One region of the Pseudoalteromonas sp. Hal040 genome, then DNA from elsewhere that is predicted to be linked to it. Evidence: predicted binding sites of a transcription regulator. Region 1 holds the regulator's gene; each other region holds the start of a gene.
The links. The regulator sigma-54, encoded in region 1, starts transcription at its own class of promoters, with help from an activator protein. The targets are predictions, from matches to a motif close to GTTGGCACGNNNNTNGNNT.

Region 1 (5,268 bases):
ATTAAGCGCATTGGCGCAAAGATGATTTCATTAACAGGCAACCCTGATTCAACTATGGCCAAGCTGTCTGATGTACATGTATGCATTAAAGTTAGCCAAGAAGCGTGTCCATTAGGTCTAGCACCAACCGCAAGTACTACAGCAACGTTAGTAATGGGTGATGCAATGGCGGTTGCGCTACTTGAAACCCGTGGTTTCACTGCCGACGATTTTGCGCTTTCACACCCAGGTGGTAGCCTAGGTAAGCGTTTATTACTGACATTGAATGATGTGATGCACGCGGGCGATGCCACGCCGATTGTTAGCGAAACACAAAGCATTAAAGATGCACTCATTGAAATGTCTGCCAAAGGCCTTGGTATGACAGCGGTGATTGGTGCGGATGAAAAGTTAGCCGGATTATTCACTGATGGTGACTTACGCCGAATTTTAGAGCAACGTATTGATATTCATAGTACGGCAATTAGCCAAGTGATGACTCGTTCATGCACAACTGCGCGCCCAGATATGCTTGCAGCAGAGGCTTTAAACATTATGGAACGTAAGCGTATCAATGGTTTAATTGTGGTGGATCAAAGCAATACGCCAATTGGTGCCCTTAATATGCAAGACTTATTAAAAGCAGGAGTTCTTTAAGCAATGACATTCGCTGAGCTATACCAGCCACTTAGCCCTGATGTGAGTCAGCGCGCACAAAAAGTAAAATTGCTAATCTGCGATATAGATGGTGTGTTTTCTGATGGCCGCATTTATTTAGGCAATGATGGCGAAGAACTGAAAGCGTTCAATACAAAAGATGGCTTTGGCATCAAAGCGCTTATTAATAGTGGTTTTGACGTCGCGGTGATTACTGGCCGCCATTCACAAATAGTTCAGCAGCGAATGACTAGCCTAACAGTTCAGCACATTTATCAGGGACAAGAAGATAAGCTGATTGCTTATCAAGAGTTAAAAGATAAACTGGCGCTGACAGATGAACAAATTGCCTATATTGGTGATGATGGTCCAGACTTACCAGTAATGGAAAAAGTGGGGTTTGCTGTTGCTGTAAATGATGCACACCCGCTTATTAAAAAGCTGGCTCATTACACCACGTTATTACCGGGTGGCTTTGGAGCCGTGCGTGAATTAACTGATTTACTGATGTTAGAAAACGGCAAGCCGTTAACTAGCGATGGAACCAGCGCATGAATATAGCCCGTATTTTACTGAGTATTGTTTTTGTTTGTTGCATGGTGTGGTTATGGTACCCGTACTTTAATCAATCAACAGACGCAATAAGTAGTGAAGACGAGATCATAGCATCGCCTGATTATACAGCCGTTGCCTTAAAGCAAACTGCGTATGACGAACAAGGCAAAATTAGTCATAAGGTGGCGGCCGCCAAAATGGAGTTGTATCAACAATTAGGGTTTACCTTTTTTGAACAACCAATTTTTACGATTTATGGCGACCAGCAGGTATGGCAAGTAAAAGCCAAAGAAGCCACTTTATACGAAAACGATCAGCTGATTTTTGAAGGGGATGTGGTTGCTAAAAACTTAACCCACAACGGCATGATCGAAGATATTAAAGCTGAAAACATTAATGTCGACATTGATAAAATGACCATGTTTTCTAAGCAACCTGTGACGCTAACGGGACCGAATTTAAAGATTACCGGGAAAGGCTTAAAAGCCGATTTAAAAACCGAAATTGTTGAGTTAACTAACCATACACGAACCATATACTATGACCAATAAACTGAAGAAACTACTCCTGATCCCAAGCTTATTGATCGCGTTTTCGGGCGCGGCTGCTGAGCAAACTGGCGCACAAATTAGCATTAGCTCAGACCGCCAAGTTGGTAAACTAAAAGATGGCGTTGGCATATTCGAAGGTAACGTAGAGATCGTGCATGGTAATCGTCATATTACAGCAGAACGTCTTGAAGCACACGGTGGAGACACCGAAGGCACTGTCGAATTAATTATCGCGACAGGTAATCCTGCTTATTTCGAAGAAAAGCAAGCTGATGGCACCGTAATGAGCGCCAGTGCACAAGAAGTACGTTACGATGTTGCGAAACGCTTCTTAACACTCAATGGCGAAGCTGAAGTCACTCAATCGGGCCAAAAAGTAACGGCTAAAAGCATTACCTACGATATGGCTCAACAGCTGATCAGCGCCGAAAAAGACGAAAACTCAACAGATCGCGTACACACGATCCTAGTTCCAGTTGAAAACAAAAAAGATAACAAAGGCCAACCATGAGCACATTAAAAGCAGAGCTTTTAGCTAAGAGCTACAAAGGCCGCCAAGTGGTTAAAAGTGTAGGCCTTGAAGTTGAAGCTGGCAGCATTGTTGGTTTACTTGGTCCAAATGGCGCAGGTAAAACGACAACCTTCTATATGATTGTAGGCTTAGTACCCAGCGACAAAGGTAAAATCAGCATTGATGATAACGACATTACGCTTTTACCAATGCATAGCCGCGCACGTTTAGGTATTGGTTATCTGCCGCAAGAGTCGTCAATTTTTAGAAAGTTGACGGTTTATCAAAACTTGATGGCAATTTTAGAAACCCGTAAAGATCTAAATAAAACCACCCGCGAAGAAACGCTAAACAGCTTACTCGACGAATTTAGCATTCAACATATCCGTGACAGCCAAGGTATGGCGCTGTCAGGTGGCGAACGCCGCCGCGTTGAAATTGCTCGCGCATTAGCCGCAAATCCTAAATTTATCCTTTTAGATGAGCCTTTTGCTGGTGTTGATCCAATTTCAGTGTTAGATATAAAGAAAATTATTGAGCACCTAAAAAACCGCGGTATTGGGGTACTCATTACTGACCATAATGTTAGAGAAACCCTTGATGTTTGTGAAAAAGCCTACATTGTTTCTCATGGGGAGCTAATTGCATCAGGCACACCTGAGCACGTATTAGCTGACCAAACTGTACGTGATGTATATCTAGGCGAGCAATTCAGGCTGTAACCATTACGCCACCGACTAGAGCATCTGCTAGACTTATAACAATGACAATAAATCGATAATGACTTAACTGTGTTTGCACAGTCATCGATAACTTAAAAAGGATTGTTAGGGATACATGAGGCAATCATTACAGCTGCGCATGGGCCAGCAACTTACAATGACTCCACAACTGCAACAAGCGATTCGTTTGTTGCAGCTCAGTACATTGGATCTCCAGCAAGAAATTCAAGAAGCGCTTGATAGTAATCCCCTACTTGAAGTGGAAGAGGCTGATTACAACGAAGAAAGTATCGGTAAGAATGAGCAAAAAGCGGAATCTGACGATATGCAACTGAGCGCGTCTGCAGAAGAAGCACCTAGCGAATACGAGCAAGAAAGCAGTGACGCCCTCAATAAAGACACCGTAAGTGATGACTTAGCTATGGACGTCACGTGGGACGAGTACATGAGCGCAGCCCCATCAACATCATCAGGACCGATGCCTGAAGATGAGTCTATTTACCAAGGCGCATCAACTGAAACCCTACAAGAATACCTGATGTGGCAATTACAGCTCACACCATTTAGCCCAACTGACGAAGCGATTGCCGTAGCCATAGTAGAAGCCATAGACGACTCAGGTATTTTAACGATCAGCTGTGAAGATATTGTCGAAAGCTTTAATCAAAATAACGATGAAGAAGAAATCGAACTTGATGAAGTTGAAGCGGTCTTAAAAAGAATACAATTATTCGATCCTGTTGGTATTGGCGCGCGCAGTTTACAAGAATGCCTGTGTATTCAGCTTCGTCAATTTGACGCTAGCACACCATATTTAGCTGAAACTAAAATGGTTTTATCTGAGCATATCGAATTATTAGCGAGTCGCGACTATCGCACTTTGATGAAAAAGACTAAGCTTAAAGAAAATGAGCTTAAAGAAGTGATGACGCTTATTCACAGCTTAAATCCTAAGCCTGCGGATAGCATAGTACGCGAAGAGTCTGAGTACGTTATACCTGATGTATCAGTGAAAAAAGTAAAAGGTCGCTGGGTGGTTGAGTTAAATCCAGATTGTATGCCAAAGATTAGAGTGAACAGCCAATATGCGGCTATGTCTCGCTCAGTAAAATCGAGTAGCGACAGCCAATTTATTCGCTCTCACTTACAAGAAGCAAAGTGGTTTATTAAGAGCTTAGAAAGCCGTAACGATACGTTATTAAAAGTAACCAACTGTATCGTTCAACAACAACAAGCTTTCTTTGAGCACGGCCCTGAAGCGATGAAGCCGATGGTGCTAAATGATGTTGCTGAAATGGTCGAAATGCATGAATCGACAATTTCACGTGTAACAACGCAAAAATATATGCATACCCCGAGGGGTATTTTTGAGTTGAAATATTTCTTCTCAAGCCATGTCAGCACCGAAAATGGTGGTGAGTGTTCTTCTACGGCAATACGCGCTTTAATCAAGAAGTTAGTGGCTGCAGAAAACTCAGCTAAACCATTGAGTGATAGTAAAATTGCAGATATATTGGCTGAGCAAGGAATTAAAGTAGCTAGACGTACAATTGCAAAATATCGTGAGTCTCTAGCAATACCTCCGTCTAATCAGCGTAAGAGTTTGATTTAGACGTTTTACATAGAAGGAAAAATGCTTATGCAACTAAATTTAACTGGTCGTCATGTAGAAATCACTGATTCATTAAGAGACTATGTAAACACCAAGTTTGCGAAACTAGAAAGGCATTTTGACCATATAAATAATGTTCATGTCATTCTAGATGTAGAAAAATTAAGCCAAAAAGCAGAAGCAACTTTACATGTAAACGGAGGCGAATTGTTCGCTTCTACAGAACATCAAGATATGTACGCAGCCATTGACTCACTGATCGATAAACTTGATCGCCAAGTCATTAAACACAAAGAGAAATTAGCTCGACATTAAATTATGAAACTAAGTTCACTTACTAACCAGGACTGCAGCAAAGCTGCGGTCCTTTTTAATAGCAAAAAAAGAATTCTTGAATATATCAGCGAACTGGCCCACCAGCAGCTTCCTCATTTATCGCAACAAGATATCCTAGATGCTTTGCTCAACCGAGAAAAACTAGGCAGCACCGGCATAGGTCGCGGTATTGCTATTCCCCATGGTCGAATGAGCGGTGCCGATGAGCCCCATGCGTTTATCATAGTGAGTGAATCACCCATCAATTTTGATGCTATTGATAACCGCCCGGTTGATATATTTGTGGCACTCATCGTACCAGATGGTGACTGTCAGCTTCACCTAAAGACCTTATCAACAATTGCT
Region 2 (5,268 bases), 1.0 Mb from region 1:
CCGGGAGTGTGTTACACTCGATTGTGAAACAAGATGAAGACCCTAGGAGTGATGATGCAAAAAGGTGTCATGTCACAAGTGCAAACAGGTCGTCAATACGCTAAAAAATGGCCGATGCGACAAGAGCTCGCTCCATTGTTTGCCGAATTTAGAGTGATCAAGGCCACTGATCTGGCTATTACAGTGATGCCAATATTGGCAATGCTAACCGTATTTATGCAAGTTAATTATTTAGGTAGTGATTATTTTCCACAAGCTATCACTATCGCGCTTTTCTTTTTATCATTACCGCTTCAAGGTTTGTTGTGGCTGGGCCGCCGTGCAGAAACCCGTTTAGAACCAGCAATGCTAAGTTGGTACACAGAGCTGCACAGTAAAATGAAAGCGCATGGTTATCAGTCACAATTAACGACTGAAAAACCACGCTATTCAGATTTAGCTCAACTATTAAAAGATATGTTCGAAAAAATGGACAAAGCCTTCACTAAAGAACACTTCTAATCGCGAACAAACTGGCTCACATAAAACGATAACGTTACTTTTTGTGGGCCTTGTTGCTCTATCTGTAGCCAATGCTCTGGGCGAAACTTCCATGCAAACGGCGTCATCATAATTAAATGTTTAATCTCATTAACAGACAACAGCACCTGTTGCTCTAATAATGCTGTTGACTCGTTGCTGAAGCCTGCAGGTGGTTCTATCTCTGTATGCGGTTTAACATCGGCATAAATAAACGCTTTTAACTCTTTAAGATGCCAAGGGCCAGGGCTTGCAACAATTAAACTAGCTTGCGGTTTGGCAAGGCGGGCAAGTTCTTGTGCAAATAAAGGGGCAAACACACTAACAAGTACATCCGCTTTGGCATCTGCAAAAGGGGCTTGGCTAATCGAAGCGACAATAAAATGCGCATTTTCATAACGCTTAGCGGCGTATTTTACCGCCGGCTTCGAAATATCAACACCATATACATCGGCACTTGATTGTGCTGCAATTGCCTGGGTGTAAAAGCCTTCACCACAGCCTAAATCAATCACTGAACTTGGTGCGAGAGATGCCACTAACTCAGCTAAAGCGTGCTGTAAAAATAAATAGTGCCCGGCACTTAAAAATGCGCGGCGTGCTTGCACCATTTCAAGGTTATCGCCCGGTTGTTTCGACTTTTTATTTTGCACGGGAAGTAAATTTACATAACCCTCTTTGGCGATATCAAAACTGTGATTATTGTCACAGCGGTACGTTTTATCGGTGAGTGTCAGTTCAAGTTTGCAAAGCGGGCAGTGATAGTGAAGACTCATGAGTCTAAGTAGTCCTTATCATAAAAGGTTTTAACCCAGTAAGGGCGATAGGTGATCAACAAGGTGATTGCCATGCCATTGAGCATCGCTTCAGGAAACCAAATTATGGCACACAGGATCAAATAGTTTTCTGAAATCTCAATAAAACTGTAATCACCAAGCAAGTAATAAAGCACACCACTGGTGAGTATTTTAATACAGGCGATAACAGCTGCGGTTAAAAACGCGCATAAAAAGATATAAATAAAAAAGTGTCTTGGTAAATAGGTGTAACAAATTACAAAGCACAGATAGCTCAACGTAATTGGAATAAACGCTGTAAATAACAAATGCACAGGCAATAAACTGATTGGCAATTGTGCAACCAGCACTAACAACAAACTCGCCAAGGTACTTGCAAAAATAGCCAGTCGCCAACCTAAAATTAGGGTCACTGCGGTGACCCCCAAAATATGCAATTCGAGGCCAGGTAATATGCCTGCTTTAATACGCCACAGTACCGCAAGTACAAGGGCACATGCGAGCACACCCACTTGTCTTATCGGTGTTGCCAGCAAATGTGACAGGCATTGTTTATCAAAGCTGAGCCAAATTATTATAGCCACACAGCTCCACAATGGGAGCTGCCATTGCAGAGTGTCTATCATGCGTTAAATGTTGACCAAATTGGCGCATGATCAGATGGTTTATCGATACCGCGCAACTCGTAATCAATACCAGACTCAACACAACGCTCAGCAAGAGCAGGGGTTGCTAAGATCACATCAATACGCAGACCGCGGTTGTCATCAAACCCTTTTGAGCGGTAATCAAACCACGAATATTGTTCTGTTTTTTCTGGATAAAGTTCACGGAAGGTATCTTTAAAGCCCCAGTTTAATAACGTGCTTAACCATTCACGCTCTTCAGGTTGGAAAGAACACTTACCCGTTTTTAACCAGCGTTTACGGTTTGGTTCACCAATACCAATGTCGAGATCAGTTGGCGAAATATTAATGTCACCCATCACGATAACATCTTGATCAGGCGTGTGGTTATCTTCTAGATGGGTCATTAAATCTTTATAGAATTGACGCTTATAAGGAAACTTTGTTTCATGGGCAATGTTGTCACCCTGCGGGAAGTAGCCATTCATTACCGTTAAGTCGCGACCATTTTCTTGTGTCACTGTTACGCTGATCATACGGCGCTGTGATTCGTCGGTATCGGTTGCAAAACCTTTTACAACAGATTTAGGTTCTTGCTTACATAACATTGCTACACCGTAATGCGCTTTTTGACCATGAAAATAAACGTGATAGCCCATTTTTTGTACGTCTTCGAGAGGGAAGGCTTCATCGTGCACTTTGATTTCTTGTAAGCCGATGATATCTGGTTGATGTTTATCAATTACAGCCTGCAATTGGTGTAAACGAGCGCGCAGCCCGTTAATGTTAAATGAGATTACCTTCATGGTTTACCTATCTGTATTTTTGATTATTCGTTTAGCGCAATTCTATCATCAAACTAGGGCTTATTCATGAGCAAATTACGAAAATCAAATTGAGTAAATGTTGATCAATTGCTGCTTATTTTAAAGACATTGTTAACTCATTATTAATTATTAAATTAAATAAATAATTCAGTTGATCTACTGATTTTTGTTTATATAATGCGCGCAAACCACCCGTTCATATTATGTACTATTTAAAGGTAAACCATGAAAAAACAATTAGTGATGCTTTCTCTTGCATGTATCTCATTTGGCTCATTAGCAAGCAACCCGCACTACTTTTCAGCTGATAACCGTATCGAATCAAAGTTATGTAGCTTAAGTGCGAACGAAGGGTTTACCGCTGCACGTAAAGAAGCAGCAAAACACGGCATTTCAATGTCACGTTTTTCACAAAGCATTTTATGTAACGGCACAGATATCCGTGAAATTGCTAAAAAAGCACAATCACAAGAAGCAGCAACAAAAGCAGCTGTTGAAGTGTTTGCTAAAAATGAGCAAAAAGAAACTCAGCTTTGTATTACTGCACTTAAGCAAGGTTTAACACCTGTGCGTGAAAAAATTGGTAACTTAAATACCTTAAAATGTAATGGCGAAGCAGTAACAGATTTCGTTAAGCGTTACCAAAACGCAGCTATCTAATAGCGACATTTTAGTGATTTGTAAAAAGCGCTCATCGGAGCGCTTTTTTTATGAAAAAATTACAGCAACCCATGAAAAGCTTTCTAAATCATAGGCTTAATAAAAACTTAACGTGGTTGTAAGTGCTTGATTTTAGTTAATAAGGCATTTTGGCATTCAACTTGAAATAGTCTAACTGAATCTAATCGACTACAAGGAAATGTCTTATGAACAAGTTAACTTTAGCATCAACAATTTTAGCAGCATTAAGCCTATCAGCATGTTCTGCAAGTAACTCTTTAGCAAAAATCGACAGCGATTTTGGCAGCCTAGATAACGACCATGATGGTTATATCTCGAAAGTAGAAGCAGATGACGATGCAATTTGGGAGCATTTCTCAAACATCGATACCAACATGGATGAGCAAATTAGCCGTACAGAATTTAACGCCTACATGCAGTTAAATACAGGCAAAGTGGCAACAGATAGCGAGGTGTCTGAATCAGCATTTAAAGCAGAAATCGCTAAGTTTGACCCGATCGAAAGTGACTTTAAATCGTTAGACAACGATAAAAATGGTTACATCTCTATTGAAGAAGCGGATGACGACGACATCGCAAATCATTTTGGCTACATGGATAGCAACAAAGATAAGCGTGTAAGTCGCACCGAGTTCATTAGCTACATTAGCAAATATGGCAGCGATGTGGCAGAAGATGATGCCCTTGAAATGGTCAAAAAGAGCTAATTTCAATATTCATTCATAAAAATCCCCCAAAGCCAGTGTTTTACACTGGCTTTTTTACAATAATTTTTCCAACCTTGGCTGACTTCTGTCATAATAGTGCGTTAGTGATTTAAAATGACCTTTAGTAGCAATGGCCACAAAACGTATCAGTGATGAACAGTTAGTCGAAATCATAGAAGCCGCGATTTTTGTTGCTGGAAAACCTGTGTCTAAACGTCATTTAAAAGAGACAGTATTAGCTGACTTAAGCGTATCTATGCCACGCATTAATAATGCAATCGAACAGATTCAAACGCATTATCAAACCCGAGGCATCAAGCTTGTTGCAGTTGGCAGCGGTTACAGGTTTCAGGCCTGTGCCAGTTTAGCCCCTTGGCTGGCAAACTTATGGCAAGAACGCGCACCTAAATACTCAAGAGCACTACTAGAAACTTTATCCTTGATTGCCTACAGACAACCTATTACCCGTGGTGAAATTGAACAAGTACGGGGTGTGACTGTTGGCTCAGGAATTATTAAAACCTTATTAGAAAGAGAGTGGATTAGGGTTGTTGGCCACAAAGAAGTGCCAGGGCGCCCAGCGTTGTATGCTACAACATCCGCTTTCTTAGATTATTTTTCATTAGCTGGTTTAGATGAATTACCGCCGTTACCTGAACTTCAGGAGAGTAAAATCAACCAGTTATTGAGCGATCCTTCTGTGAGAGAACTATCTGAATGAGTAATGTAGAAACTGAAAAGTTACAAAAAGTATTAGCCCGTGCTGGCGTGGGTTCACGTCGTGAAATGGAAAAATACATCGATGCCAATCGCGTGAGCGTGAATGGTAAAGTGGCCCGTTTAGGCGACCGCGTAGAAGCAACCGATGTAATTCGTGTTGATGGTCACGTAGTGAAAATCGAAGATAAAGCCGACCGAATTTGTCGTGTACTTATGTATAACAAACCAGAAGGTGAGTTATGTACACGTAAAGACCCTGAAGGTCGTCGTACGGTATTTGACCGTTTACCACGTGTCGATGGCGAGCGCTGGATTGCAGTTGGCCGACTAGATATTAATACCGCAGGTTTAATGCTGTTTACTAACGATGGCGAACTTGCCAACCGTTTAA
Region 3 (5,268 bases), 320 kb from region 1:
CAGAATTAAAGTGTGTTTCACTGAGCATGGTTGCACCATTTTAGTGCGTTGCGATTAAGTGCAGCTTAGCATACTCTTTTTACATTAAGAGACGTTATATCGAAAATTTTAGTTTCCGCCATAAATCGATGTTCTATGCATAAAAAAGGTGCTGACTGGGCTAACCGAAACGAGTTTATTATTCGCATCAAAAAGTTTGGCTTGTAATGTGTGTTCACCTCGCTCGACCTCTCTTAGTGCAAAGGTCGTGCTATTACTTGGTGCACCATGGGCTGAGCCATCAAATAAAAGTTGTACTTTAAAGCCATTTTCGAAGCGAGGGCTAATGCGTGCAGTAACGTACACAGAGCCGGTATTTTCTCTTACGGTTGCTTCATTTGCTGGTGATGAAATACTGACGTTAAATTTGACTGGCATCGCGCTTGGGGCGCTATCAAGTATGCTGGTGTCGGTAGCTGGCATGGTCAGGTTTTGGGTGTTCATCTTTACTTCTGTAGCACCAGGTCGTGGTGTATCAGAAAATACTAAAACGCCGTTCTTATCTTTCCAAGAATAGACTTTTTGCGCTGCGCCATAGCTAAAAAAGCTTAGAAAAATCAGCGATAGTACCAATAAAGTTGTGCTTTTCACCCTGCAACCCTGCATTTTTTAATCTAACTAAAACTGTAGAGTAGAACCCGCTCAATTACCATTAAAAAAGCCCGCGGAGCGGGCTTGAGAACACACATTTATTATCTTTAGATAATTCTGCTACAGCGTATTACACGCTGTAGTACATTTCGAACTCAACTGGGTGAGTTGTCATGTTAAGTTTTTCAACTTCTTTGCCTTTTAGCGCGATGTAAGCATCGATTAGGTCATCAGTGAACACGCCGCCAGCTTTTAAGAACTCACGGTCAGCGTCAAGTGATGCTAGTGCTTCAGATAAAGAAGATGCAACTTGTGGGATCTCAGCTGCTTCTTCAGCAGGTAGATCGTATAAGTCTTTGTCCATTGCATCGCCAGGGTGGATCTTGTTTTTGATACCGTCAAGGCCAGCCATAAGCATTGCAGAGAACGCTAAGTATGGGTTAGCTGTTGGATCAGGGAAACGTACTTCGATACGACGTGCTTTAGCAGATGGTACCACTGGAATACGGATTGAAGCAGAACGGTTACGTGCAGAGTATGCAAGCATTACAGGAGCTTCGAAGCCAGGTACTAGGCGTTTGTATGAGTTAGTTGACGCGTTAGCGAATGCGTTGATTGCTTTAGCGTGCTTGATGATACCACCAATGTAGTAAAGTGCTTCTTCAGAAAGACCAGCGTACTTGTCACCAGCGAAGATGTTCACGCCATCTTTACCTAGTGATTGGTGACAGTGCATACCAGAACCGTTATCACCAACGATTGGCTTAGGCATGAAAGTCGCTGTTTTACCATATAAGTGAGCCATGTTATGGATAACATATTTCATCTCTTGGATTTCGTCAGCTTTTAATACCATTGTATTGAAGCGAGTTGCGATCTCATTTTGACCCGCAGTTGCTACTTCGTGGTGGTGAGCTTCTACAACTTGACCTAGTTCTTCAAGAACTAAACAAGTCGCTGAACGCCAATCTTGTGATGAATCAACAGGTGAACACGGGAAGTAACCGCCTTTAACACCTGGACGGTGACCTTTGTTGCCACCTTCGTAGTCTTTATCAGAGTTCCATGAAGCTTCGATGTCATCGATTTTGTACATTGAACCAGACATGTCTGATTTGTATTTAACGTCGTCAAATAGGAAGAACTCTGGCTCTGGACCAAATAAAACAGTGTCAGCAATACCAGTAGAGCGCATGTACTCTTCAGCGCGTTTTGCAACAGAACGTGGGTCACGCTCGTAACCTTGAAGTGTTGAAGGCTCAACAACGTCACAACGGATTATTAGTGTTGCTTCTTCAGAAAATGGGTCCATTTTCGCAGATTCAGGAACAGGCATTAATACCATGTCTGATTCGTTGATACCTTTCCAACCAGCAATTGAAGAGCCGTCGAACATTTTTCCGTCTTCAAAAAAGTCTTCATTAACTTGATGATGAGGAATAGAAACATGCTGTTCTTTACCTTTAGTATCAGTAAAGCGTAAATCAATGAACTTAACGTCATTTTCTTTGATAAAATCTAAAACCGATTGTGACATGTGTCCTCCAATTGTTGGGTTTTATTTTTGCTGCATTATTGCTTTTGACTAATACAAGCTGGTTTCGTGCCATGTTTTTAACGCATTGTTTAGCCTTGTAAAAAGTGAACTCCATCTGGTTTTGTTAACTTTTTTTGCACTAATTTGGTGCGTAAAAAGATCATTCTGGTGCGTAAAAAGTGCGACTGCGATTTGCACAATAATTGCGCATGCCAATTTGTCTGTTGTAAACATGATTTAGTGCCAAAATATGGTTCAAAAACTAAAAATTCGCCAGTTTTGAGTTCAGATTCACTTTAAATTTCATAAATTTGTCATTTATAAAACAGATACTTATAAAAAGCCTGAAGAAAGTTTATAAATTTATATTGGATAAACTTTCATCCATGCCATTATTAAGGGATAATATGCGCCCTTTTAAATCCTATGCTGGGACATCTGGTGAAAATGCAGGTGAGTGCGTAGATCTTGCAGGATCAATGAGATTCAATTTCTCTGAGAAAAAATATGAGCATCGAAAAGTTAAGAAATATAGCGATTATCGCCCACGTTGACCACGGTAAAACAACTCTGGTTGATAAACTGCTTGAGCAATCAGGCACATTAGAAACGCGCGGCGGTAACGAAGAGCGCGTAATGGACTCAAACGACATTGAGAAAGAGCGTGGTATTACCATTTTAGCTAAAAACACAGCTATTTCTTGGAACGACTACCATATCAATATCGTAGACACCCCAGGACACGCCGACTTCGGTGGTGAAGTAGAACGCGTACTTTCGATGGCTGACTCAGTATTACTACTTGTTGATGCTCAAGAAGGTCCAATGCCGCAAACGCGTTTCGTAACGCAAAAAGCATTCGCACAAGGTTTAACGCCGATTGTTGTAATCAACAAAATCGACAAACCAGGTGCACGTCCTGACTGGGTTATGGACCAAGTTTTCGACTTATTCGATAACCTAGGTGCAACTGACGAACAGTTAGACTTTAAAGTAATCTATGCATCAGCTATCAACGGCTGGGCAACAATGGATTTAGACGAGCCATCAGATAACATGGAACCAATGTTCCAGATGATCGTTGACGAAGTATCTCCACCGGATGCAGATCCTGAAGGTGCTTTCCAAATGCAAATTTCTCAGCTTGACTACAACTCATACATCGGTGTTATCGGTGTAGGTCGTATCAAGCGTGGTACTGTTCGTCCTAACCAACAGGTTACTGTTGTAAGCGCAGACGGTACTAAGCGTAACGGTAAAGTTGGCCAAGTAATGAGTTACTTAGGTCTTGAGCGTCATGAAGCAGAATCTGCTGGCGCGGGTGACATCATTGCAATCACAGGTCTTGGTGAGCTGAAAATCTCAGACACTATCTGTGATGTAAATACCGTTGAAGCATTACCACCGCTAAGCGTTGATGAGCCTACAGTAACAATGACGTTCTCTGTAAACACATCACCATTTGCTGGTAAAGAAGGTAAATTCGTAACTTCACGTAACATCCTTGAGCGTTTACAAGCTGAGCTTGTTCACAACGTTGCATTACGTGTTGAAGAAACTGACAATCCAGATAGCTTCCGTGTTTCTGGTCGTGGTGAGTTACACTTAGGTATCTTAATCGAGAACATGCGTCGTGAAGGTTACGAGCTTGCTGTATCTCGTCCACAAGTAATCCTTCGTGAAGTTGATGGCCAAAAAGAAGAGCCGTACGAAACACTTACAATCGACTGTCAAGATGAGCACCAAGGTTCTATCATGGAGCAAATCGGTCTTCGTAAGGGTGAGCTAACTGACATGTCTCCAGATGGTAAAGGCCGTATTCGTATGGACTTTATGATCCCAAGCCGTGGCTTAATTGGTTTCCAAACTGAATTCATGACATTAACGTCAGGTTCTGGTCTTCTTTACCATACGTTTGATCACTACGGTCCGTACAAAGGCGGTACTATCGGTGCTCGTAAGAACGGTGTAATGATTGCTAACGCAACAGGTAAAGCACTGACTAACGCATTATTCAACCTTCAAGACCGTGGTAAGTTATTCATCGGTCACGGTGTTGAAGTTTACGAAGGTATGGTTATCGGTATCCACAGCCGTGATAACGACTTAACAGTAAACGCGCTTAAAGGTAAGCAGTTAACAAACGTACGTGCGTCTGGTACAGACGAAGCGCAAACGTTAACGCCACCACTAAACTACACGCTTGAGCAAGCGATTGAGTTCATCGATGATGACGAGTTAGTAGAAGTAACACCTGAGAGCATTCGTATTCGTAAACGTCACTTAACTGAAAGTGAGCGTAAACGTGCGAGCCGTGCAGCTAAAGATTAATAACGTCTTTAGCTTTGAAAAATGAGAACCGCCGTATTGAAAAATACGGCGGTTTTTTGTTTTAGCTTTCAAAAGAACGAGAGGTCAGATATTAGACATCAGTCGTTAGTTGATCGAGAGAGGCATTATTTTCGCAGTAGCAGAACGAAACCATCATGCTCAAGTTTAAACGGGGTTTAGTTTGCGCTAGAAGCGAGAAGTTAAGAGCTAGCTCTTATGCTAACTCACTTCTAACATGCTTCAAGTAGGCCTGTAGGCTTTCTTGCCATAGCACTAAGGCTTCGGTTAATGATTCTTTCAAGGGTTTGTTGTCGAGTAGCTTACGCTCAATTTTCTTGAGCTCTAGACCATAACGGTTAAAACCTAGTTGTAAAGCGGTGCTAGCTTGGCGGTGCAAAAGCTTAATACACTGATCTTTATCGTCTTCAACGAGTTGTTGACAGCGAATGAGTTTGTTCCTTGCAGAGAGTACAAACTCATTGTAAATCGATGAGACTTCATCTTCACTGAATGAGCTGACAAGTGTGGCAGCGGCTGTTTCATCATAGAGTGTATCGCGCAGCTCAACGGCAATACTCGCGGCCTGATTACTTTGTGAATCACTGAGTGCTTGGCGTAGTTTTTGTTGCTTTATTGGCTTGCCAACAATGTCTTTAATACCAAGTGCTAAGTACTCTTTTATTTCATCAGGACTAAGGCTTGCGGTAAACGCTAACACCGGGGTTCGTTGGTTTAAATGGTCGATGGTTTTGAGCTTTTTCAACACTTCT
Region 4 (5,268 bases), 2.8 Mb from region 1:
ACTTTGGGGATGATTACCAATACCTTGCATTAAGCGATAACGGTGAAGCTGAAAACCGTGATTTAGCAGGTCACCAAGTGGGCCTGGCTCATTTTGCTTATGTGACAAACGATATTAATGCTGTAGTTGAGCGTCTGGTTTCGGCTGGTTATGAAATTGATAAACACGGCCCAGAAAACCCTTATCGTAAAAATGTATATTTCATCGACCCCGCAGGCTTTGAAGTTGAGTTTGTAGAGTATTTCAGTGATATCCCGAGTGAGAGGAATAATGACTTGTAGCTAGAGCTATCAGCTTTCAGTTTTGAGCCGAGCGGTGTTGTTTGTAGGCCTTTACCAAAGGCCTGCCTCGTAGGAGGTACTTTAGTGCCGAAAATTTAAGGAGCCATCAGCTTTCAGCCGTCAGTTTTGAGCCGAGCGGTGTTGTTTGTAGGTCAGGCATAGGTTGATCAAATGGCGTTGTATATAAGACGCGCCAAGCAAGCGTGACGCCTACGTTTGATGTAGGCGTGAAATTTATTTCGCGCGTTATCTTATTATATTGCGCGATGTAAAACTGCGGCTACGATAACTAGCACCTAGCACCTAGCACCTAGCACCTTTACTGCACCTTATTCATCTCTTTCCAACTGGCTTTTAGGCTGTTGGCAAAGCTGATGAACTTTTCTTTCATGGTGCGTTTTACTTTGATCTCAACTGAGCCTAGCCATACATTACCTTCAATGGTGATGGTTGGGCCTTGGCCTTTATTTAAGGCAACTGATTTGTTTTCTACGCTGCCAATCACACTAAACAGTTTAGATACCACATTGACATGTTCTGGCACGTAGATTTCGTCGCTACCTAAAATACAGTTCACATAAATGGTGACATGCTGATGTTGGAAAATTGCTTCACTAAAGTCGAGTTCGATTGAACCTAAACAGTTTGTGAGGTGAATTTCTTTTGGTACCACCCATTGGCCGCCGCGCTCATTTGAACCCAAAATGCTTCGAAGCTGCAGGCTTTCGTTGTCGCTGCTATGGCTGTAGTGAGGTTTAAATTGCGCATGCTTTTGCGATTTGTAGTCAATATCTGCCTTCAGATCTAAATCAGCAACAAGCTCAACGAGTACTTCGTTGCTGGTGGCCGCCATTGCTTGGTCTAGGCGGCGTTCAAATGCTTCAGCTGAAATAACAGCATGACTGTAGTTATAAATGAGTTGATCAATAACTTCTTCTCTTACTTGATCGATTGGGCGATCTTCAAGTTTAACGGCCATGGTAGTTCCCTGTTGTGATTATCAAAGTGATTTTTCTGTTATTCGTTATGTGCAAAGCTTAGGCCAAAGTTTATTTCTTTATAAATCAGTTTGTTGTGTTTTTAGCTGAATAAGCTACTTCGTTAAATTAACCACAGATTAATAAAATCAGCAACTAAATGGTTATTTTTGCAACATTGTGAACATCTTACCGAGCAGCTTGTAAATCTTTACCGAAATGAATATAAATCACCGCTGAATTGGCATTTAACCTATTGAAAATTAATAATTAAATAGTTGGCATCATAGTCGCATTAGTAAAACTGTCTTTAATCAAAAGGAGAAAGATTATGAACACTTTTAACAAATCTATGATTGCCGCTTTAGTAATTGGTGCAACTAGCATGTCAGCTCAGGCAAGCAGCTGGGAAAATGAAAGTAAAGATGCTTGGATTGATGGTAAGGCAGAAACTGTGCTTCTTATGAACACAAACCTTAACAACTTTGACATCAACACTGATGTAACGAATGGCAAGGTTGTATTAACAGGTAAAGTTGATAGCGAATTAGATAAAGAGCTTGCTGAAGAGCTGGTTCTTAGCCTAGATGGCGTTAGCTCTGTAGATAACAAACTAACGGTTGTTAAAAACATGAAGGCTAAGAAGATGAAAGCGGATAAAGCTGATTCAGCCGAAAGCGATTTAACCGATGCAAAAATCAGTACTGTAATCACAACGCGTTATTTATTTAACTCAGAAGTGGGTGGTACCGATATCGATGTTGATACCGACAACGGTGTAGTAACACTGAAAGGTACTGTTGAGTCTGATGCAGAAAAGCAATTAGCAATCAGCATTGCTGAAAACGCTGAAGATGTTCGCAAAGTAATCGATGAATTAACGATTGTTGCTGAATAACAGCAAGCCTACATAGCCCTGCTTTGGCTGGGCTTCTATTTTTCAAGGAGTGAGTCATGGATTTAATACGTATTATTTTATCGGTTTTAATTCCACCTCTCGGCGTATTTTTACAGGTAGGTTTAGGTGCGCAGTTCTGGATTAATATTCTTTTAACCTTATTAGGGTACATTCCAGGTTTGATTCATGCTGTGTATATCATCGCTAAGCGATAATCACAGCATTAATTAGCAAGGATGGGTAATGGAGCACAGCAAGGAAGGGCTGTAGGAGTAACGGACGATAAACCGCAAGGAGTTTACAGTATGGACAATGTAGCTAAGCACAAAGGACAACAAGGAAGTAACAAGGCGTTATGGAGTAGCGCACAATGGCAACGCTTTATGGATAAAGTGAACGGAAATGACAGCAAGGAATAAGCTTAGGCTGGGAGCCAAACAGGATGAAGCTAGCGTAAGGAGGGGACTATATGGAACAAGTACAAACGCAACCAACACAAGGATTGACCGACAAAGGAGTTGCTTTATGGAACAAGCAACAGTGGCACGAATTTATGGAACACGCGAAAGCGGTTGCGCCACGATTAACAGGGAAGGCTGACGATAAAAACCCGATGTCATCTTCAGGTGACATCGGGTTTTTAACTACTTCAGCAATTTATCTTTATAACTTAAATTGATTAACAGTCTTATTTAAAGACGCAGCTAATTCATTCAAATCACGTGCTTCATCCGCCAATTCATGGGCATGATCCGCAGTGCTATTCACTAAGTGATTAATCGCTGCCAAGCTATTGTTGATATCTTCTGCAACCACAGTCTGCTGTTCTGTCGAAGTCGCAATTTGATGACTTTGATCTTGTACATTTGTCACTGATTGCGCGATATCTTGCAGTGCTTGCAATACAATTTGTGTTTGCTCAACTGAGCCTTCAGCACGTTCTTGACCTTGTTGCATCATGGTTGATGCTTGTTGAGCAATTTGTTGTAAACGGCTGATCATATTGCGAATATCATCAGTAGATTCTTGCGTTCTGCTTGCCAGTGAACGAACTTCGTCGGCAACAACTGCGAAGCCTCGGCCTTGCTCACCTGCACGGGCAGCTTCTATCGCCGCGTTTAGTGCGAGTAAGTTGGTTTGTTCAGCGATTGAGTTGATAACATCAACCACCGCGCCGATATTGCCGCTTTCTTGCTCAAGACCCGCAACGACTTTAGATGCTTCACCGATGTGACTCGCCAGAGCGGTCATTACTGACTGAGCTTGAGTCGAGCGTTTAGTGCCATCTGCAGTAATAGTTTGTACTTCTTCAGCGGCATTATTAGTGTGCTGCGCATTACGCGAGATTTCCATCACTGTAGAAGCCATTTCGGTTACAGCCGCACTCACACTGTCAACTTGTTGCTTTTCTTGCTGAATTTCATCGTTGGTTTTTTGCGAAACAATTTTCAACTGACTCGCAGCTTGGCTTAGTTGCTCAGCCTGCGCGGCAGTATTAAGCATCATCGCGCGCAATTTATCGATGAAGGTGTTCATGTGATGAGCAAGTTGACCCACTTCGTCATGACTCTTAATTTCGATTTTTTGTGTTAAATCGCCATCACCTGATGCGATATCACGCATGATGTAAGTCAGTTTAGTCAGTGGTTTGGTGATCATTTGCGTTGCCCAGAAGATCATCGCAATGATAATCGCGATAATGATGATCACTGAGGTTGTGGTTGTCATCACCGCATCGTTCACTGGTTCATCAATCATACTGGTTGGAATTAAAATACCCACGTACCAATCAAGGTAAGGGGTTTCTAATTCAAGGCGGTTGTATACAACGTAATATTGCTCACCTTTGAAAGTCACAAAGCTACTACCATCTTTTTGGCTTTTCATCGCGCGGTTTAATTCGCTAAAGCCTGAAGTGTCGCTAAATTGCTTTTCGAGGGCATCTAAACCTTCTTTGCCATTCGGACCTTCGTCAGTCACAGACAGCTTGTGGCCAGTGCGTTTAGAAAAGTGCACAACCTTTTGGTTGCCATCAAGTAAGAAACCAAAGCCTTGGCCATTAAAGCGGATTTCTTCAACCATGTCGTTGATATTATTAAGCTGTAAATCAACACCACCAAAGCCAACAAGCTTGTTTTGTTTATAAACAGGCTGTTGTACAACTGCAGAGGCATTACCTGTGGTTAAATCCACAGAAATTGGGCCTACATAGAGTTTGTTGATCTTTAGAGCGTCTTGCCACCAACCACGTTTATAAGCGTAGTAAGGCTGGCCGTTGTAATGACTGGTACGCTCATTTTCTTTGAAATACTCACCTGTTGTTGCAGATGCAAAGAAGGCAGATAAGATGTTGTCATCGTTGCCACTGATTCGTACAAAATCTTGATTAACGCTGTCGTATCCAGGCTGGTTATCAAGGCTTTGGTCACGTTTAGTCCAGTTGTCGAACCAATTCACTAAATGCGGATTTGTCACGAAGGTTTGTACTACTTTACCGTATTTGGCAAAGTAACCTTGCATTGAAAGTCGCTCACTCTGTAAATAGCTGTCGGCTTCGCGTTGAATAGCTTGGCGCGATAAATCAGCAATATGGCTAACAAAAAAACTAGACGCGATGATCAGTAGTACACTTATCGTCCCGCCGATGAGTAGTAATATTTTTTTACGTAAAGAGAGGTTATTTAACATAGGTGCACGTGTTTTTATTATCGGGTAGAGTTACCTATCTAATCATATTTGCACCCAAATCGCTACACTGCAAAGCGATGGTTATTAATAAAATATTACATAATACATAAGGTAAGTTACTAAATGACTGTTAGTGATAACAAAATGGTAGTGTTAGGCGCAGGTTGGCTCGGCCAAGCTCTTTGTATTAAGGCAAAAGAATTAGCATGGCAAGTGCAGGGTACACACCGAAGTAGCGAGCACGAACATGACTTTCAGCGCCAATTTGCGCTTGCAGACGATGTGCTTAAACACGATGTTTCTCTTGAAGGTGCATGGTGGGTGTGTGCAATTCCACCGCGTAGTCGCAGCTCAGAAAGTAATTATTTAGTCACTTTGCAAGCAGGGCTTGAGCTTGCCAAGCAACTAAATTGTAAAGGCTTTA

Region 2: P4S60_RS09550 (EF-hand domain-containing protein) is a predicted target of sigma-54. The motif match lies at 3,578-3,596, and genes of this name have one in related genera.
Region 3: glnA (glutamate--ammonia ligase) is a predicted target of sigma-54. The motif match lies at 2,223-2,241, and genes of this name have one in related genera.
Region 4: P4S60_RS01200 (BON domain-containing protein) is a predicted target of sigma-54. The motif match lies at 1,536-1,554, and genes of this name have one in related genera.

Annotation. Positions count from the first base shown of each region.
Region 1 covers NZ_JARLUU010000001.1:3,094,032-3,099,299, forward strand. The annotation lists gene P4S60_RS14340 (KpsF/GutQ family sugar-phosphate isomerase) at 1-636, shown strand, start outside; gene kdsC (3-deoxy-manno-octulosonate-8-phosphatase KdsC) at 640-1,191, shown strand; gene lptC (LPS export ABC transporter periplasmic protein LptC) at 1,188-1,742, shown strand; gene lptA (lipopolysaccharide transport periplasmic protein LptA) at 1,732-2,253, shown strand; gene lptB (LPS export ABC transporter ATP-binding protein) at 2,250-2,975, shown strand; gene P4S60_RS14365 (RNA polymerase factor sigma-54) at 3,091-4,587, shown strand; gene hpf (ribosome hibernation promoting factor) at 4,615-4,902, shown strand; gene ptsN (PTS IIA-like nitrogen regulatory protein PtsN) at 4,906-5,268, shown strand, end outside.
Region 2 covers NZ_JARLUU010000001.1:2,092,871-2,098,138, reverse strand. The annotation lists gene yfbV (terminus macrodomain insulation protein YfbV) at 55-501, shown strand; gene P4S60_RS09570 (putative RNA methyltransferase) at 498-1,295, opposite strand; gene P4S60_RS09565 (energy-coupling factor ABC transporter permease) at 1,292-1,942, opposite strand; gene xthA (exodeoxyribonuclease III) at 1,939-2,748, opposite strand; gene P4S60_RS09555 (hypothetical protein) at 2,995-3,429, shown strand; gene P4S60_RS09550 (EF-hand domain-containing protein) at 3,636-4,157, shown strand; gene scpB (SMC-Scp complex subunit ScpB) at 4,288-4,878, shown strand; partial or broken gene rluB (23S rRNA pseudouridine(2605) synthase RluB) at 4,875-5,268, shown strand, end outside.
Region 3 covers NZ_JARLUU010000001.1:3,409,376-3,414,643, reverse strand. The annotation lists gene glnL (nitrogen regulation protein NR(II)) at 1-28, opposite strand, end outside; gene P4S60_RS15930 (DUF4124 domain-containing protein) at 109-630, opposite strand; gene glnA (glutamate--ammonia ligase) at 761-2,167, opposite strand; gene typA (translational GTPase TypA) at 2,675-4,498, shown strand; gene P4S60_RS15915 (ATP-binding protein) at 4,713-5,268, opposite strand, start outside.
Region 4 covers NZ_JARLUU010000001.1:265,840-271,107, forward strand. The annotation lists gene P4S60_RS01190 (VOC family protein) at 1-281, shown strand, start outside; gene P4S60_RS01195 (LiaF domain-containing protein) at 601-1,260, opposite strand; gene P4S60_RS01200 (BON domain-containing protein) at 1,590-2,156, shown strand; gene P4S60_RS01205 (YqaE/Pmp3 family membrane protein) at 2,213-2,371, shown strand; gene P4S60_RS01210 (hypothetical protein) at 2,626-2,835, shown strand; gene P4S60_RS01215 (methyl-accepting chemotaxis protein) at 2,820-4,844, opposite strand; gene P4S60_RS01220 (NADP-binding protein) at 4,968-5,268, shown strand, end outside.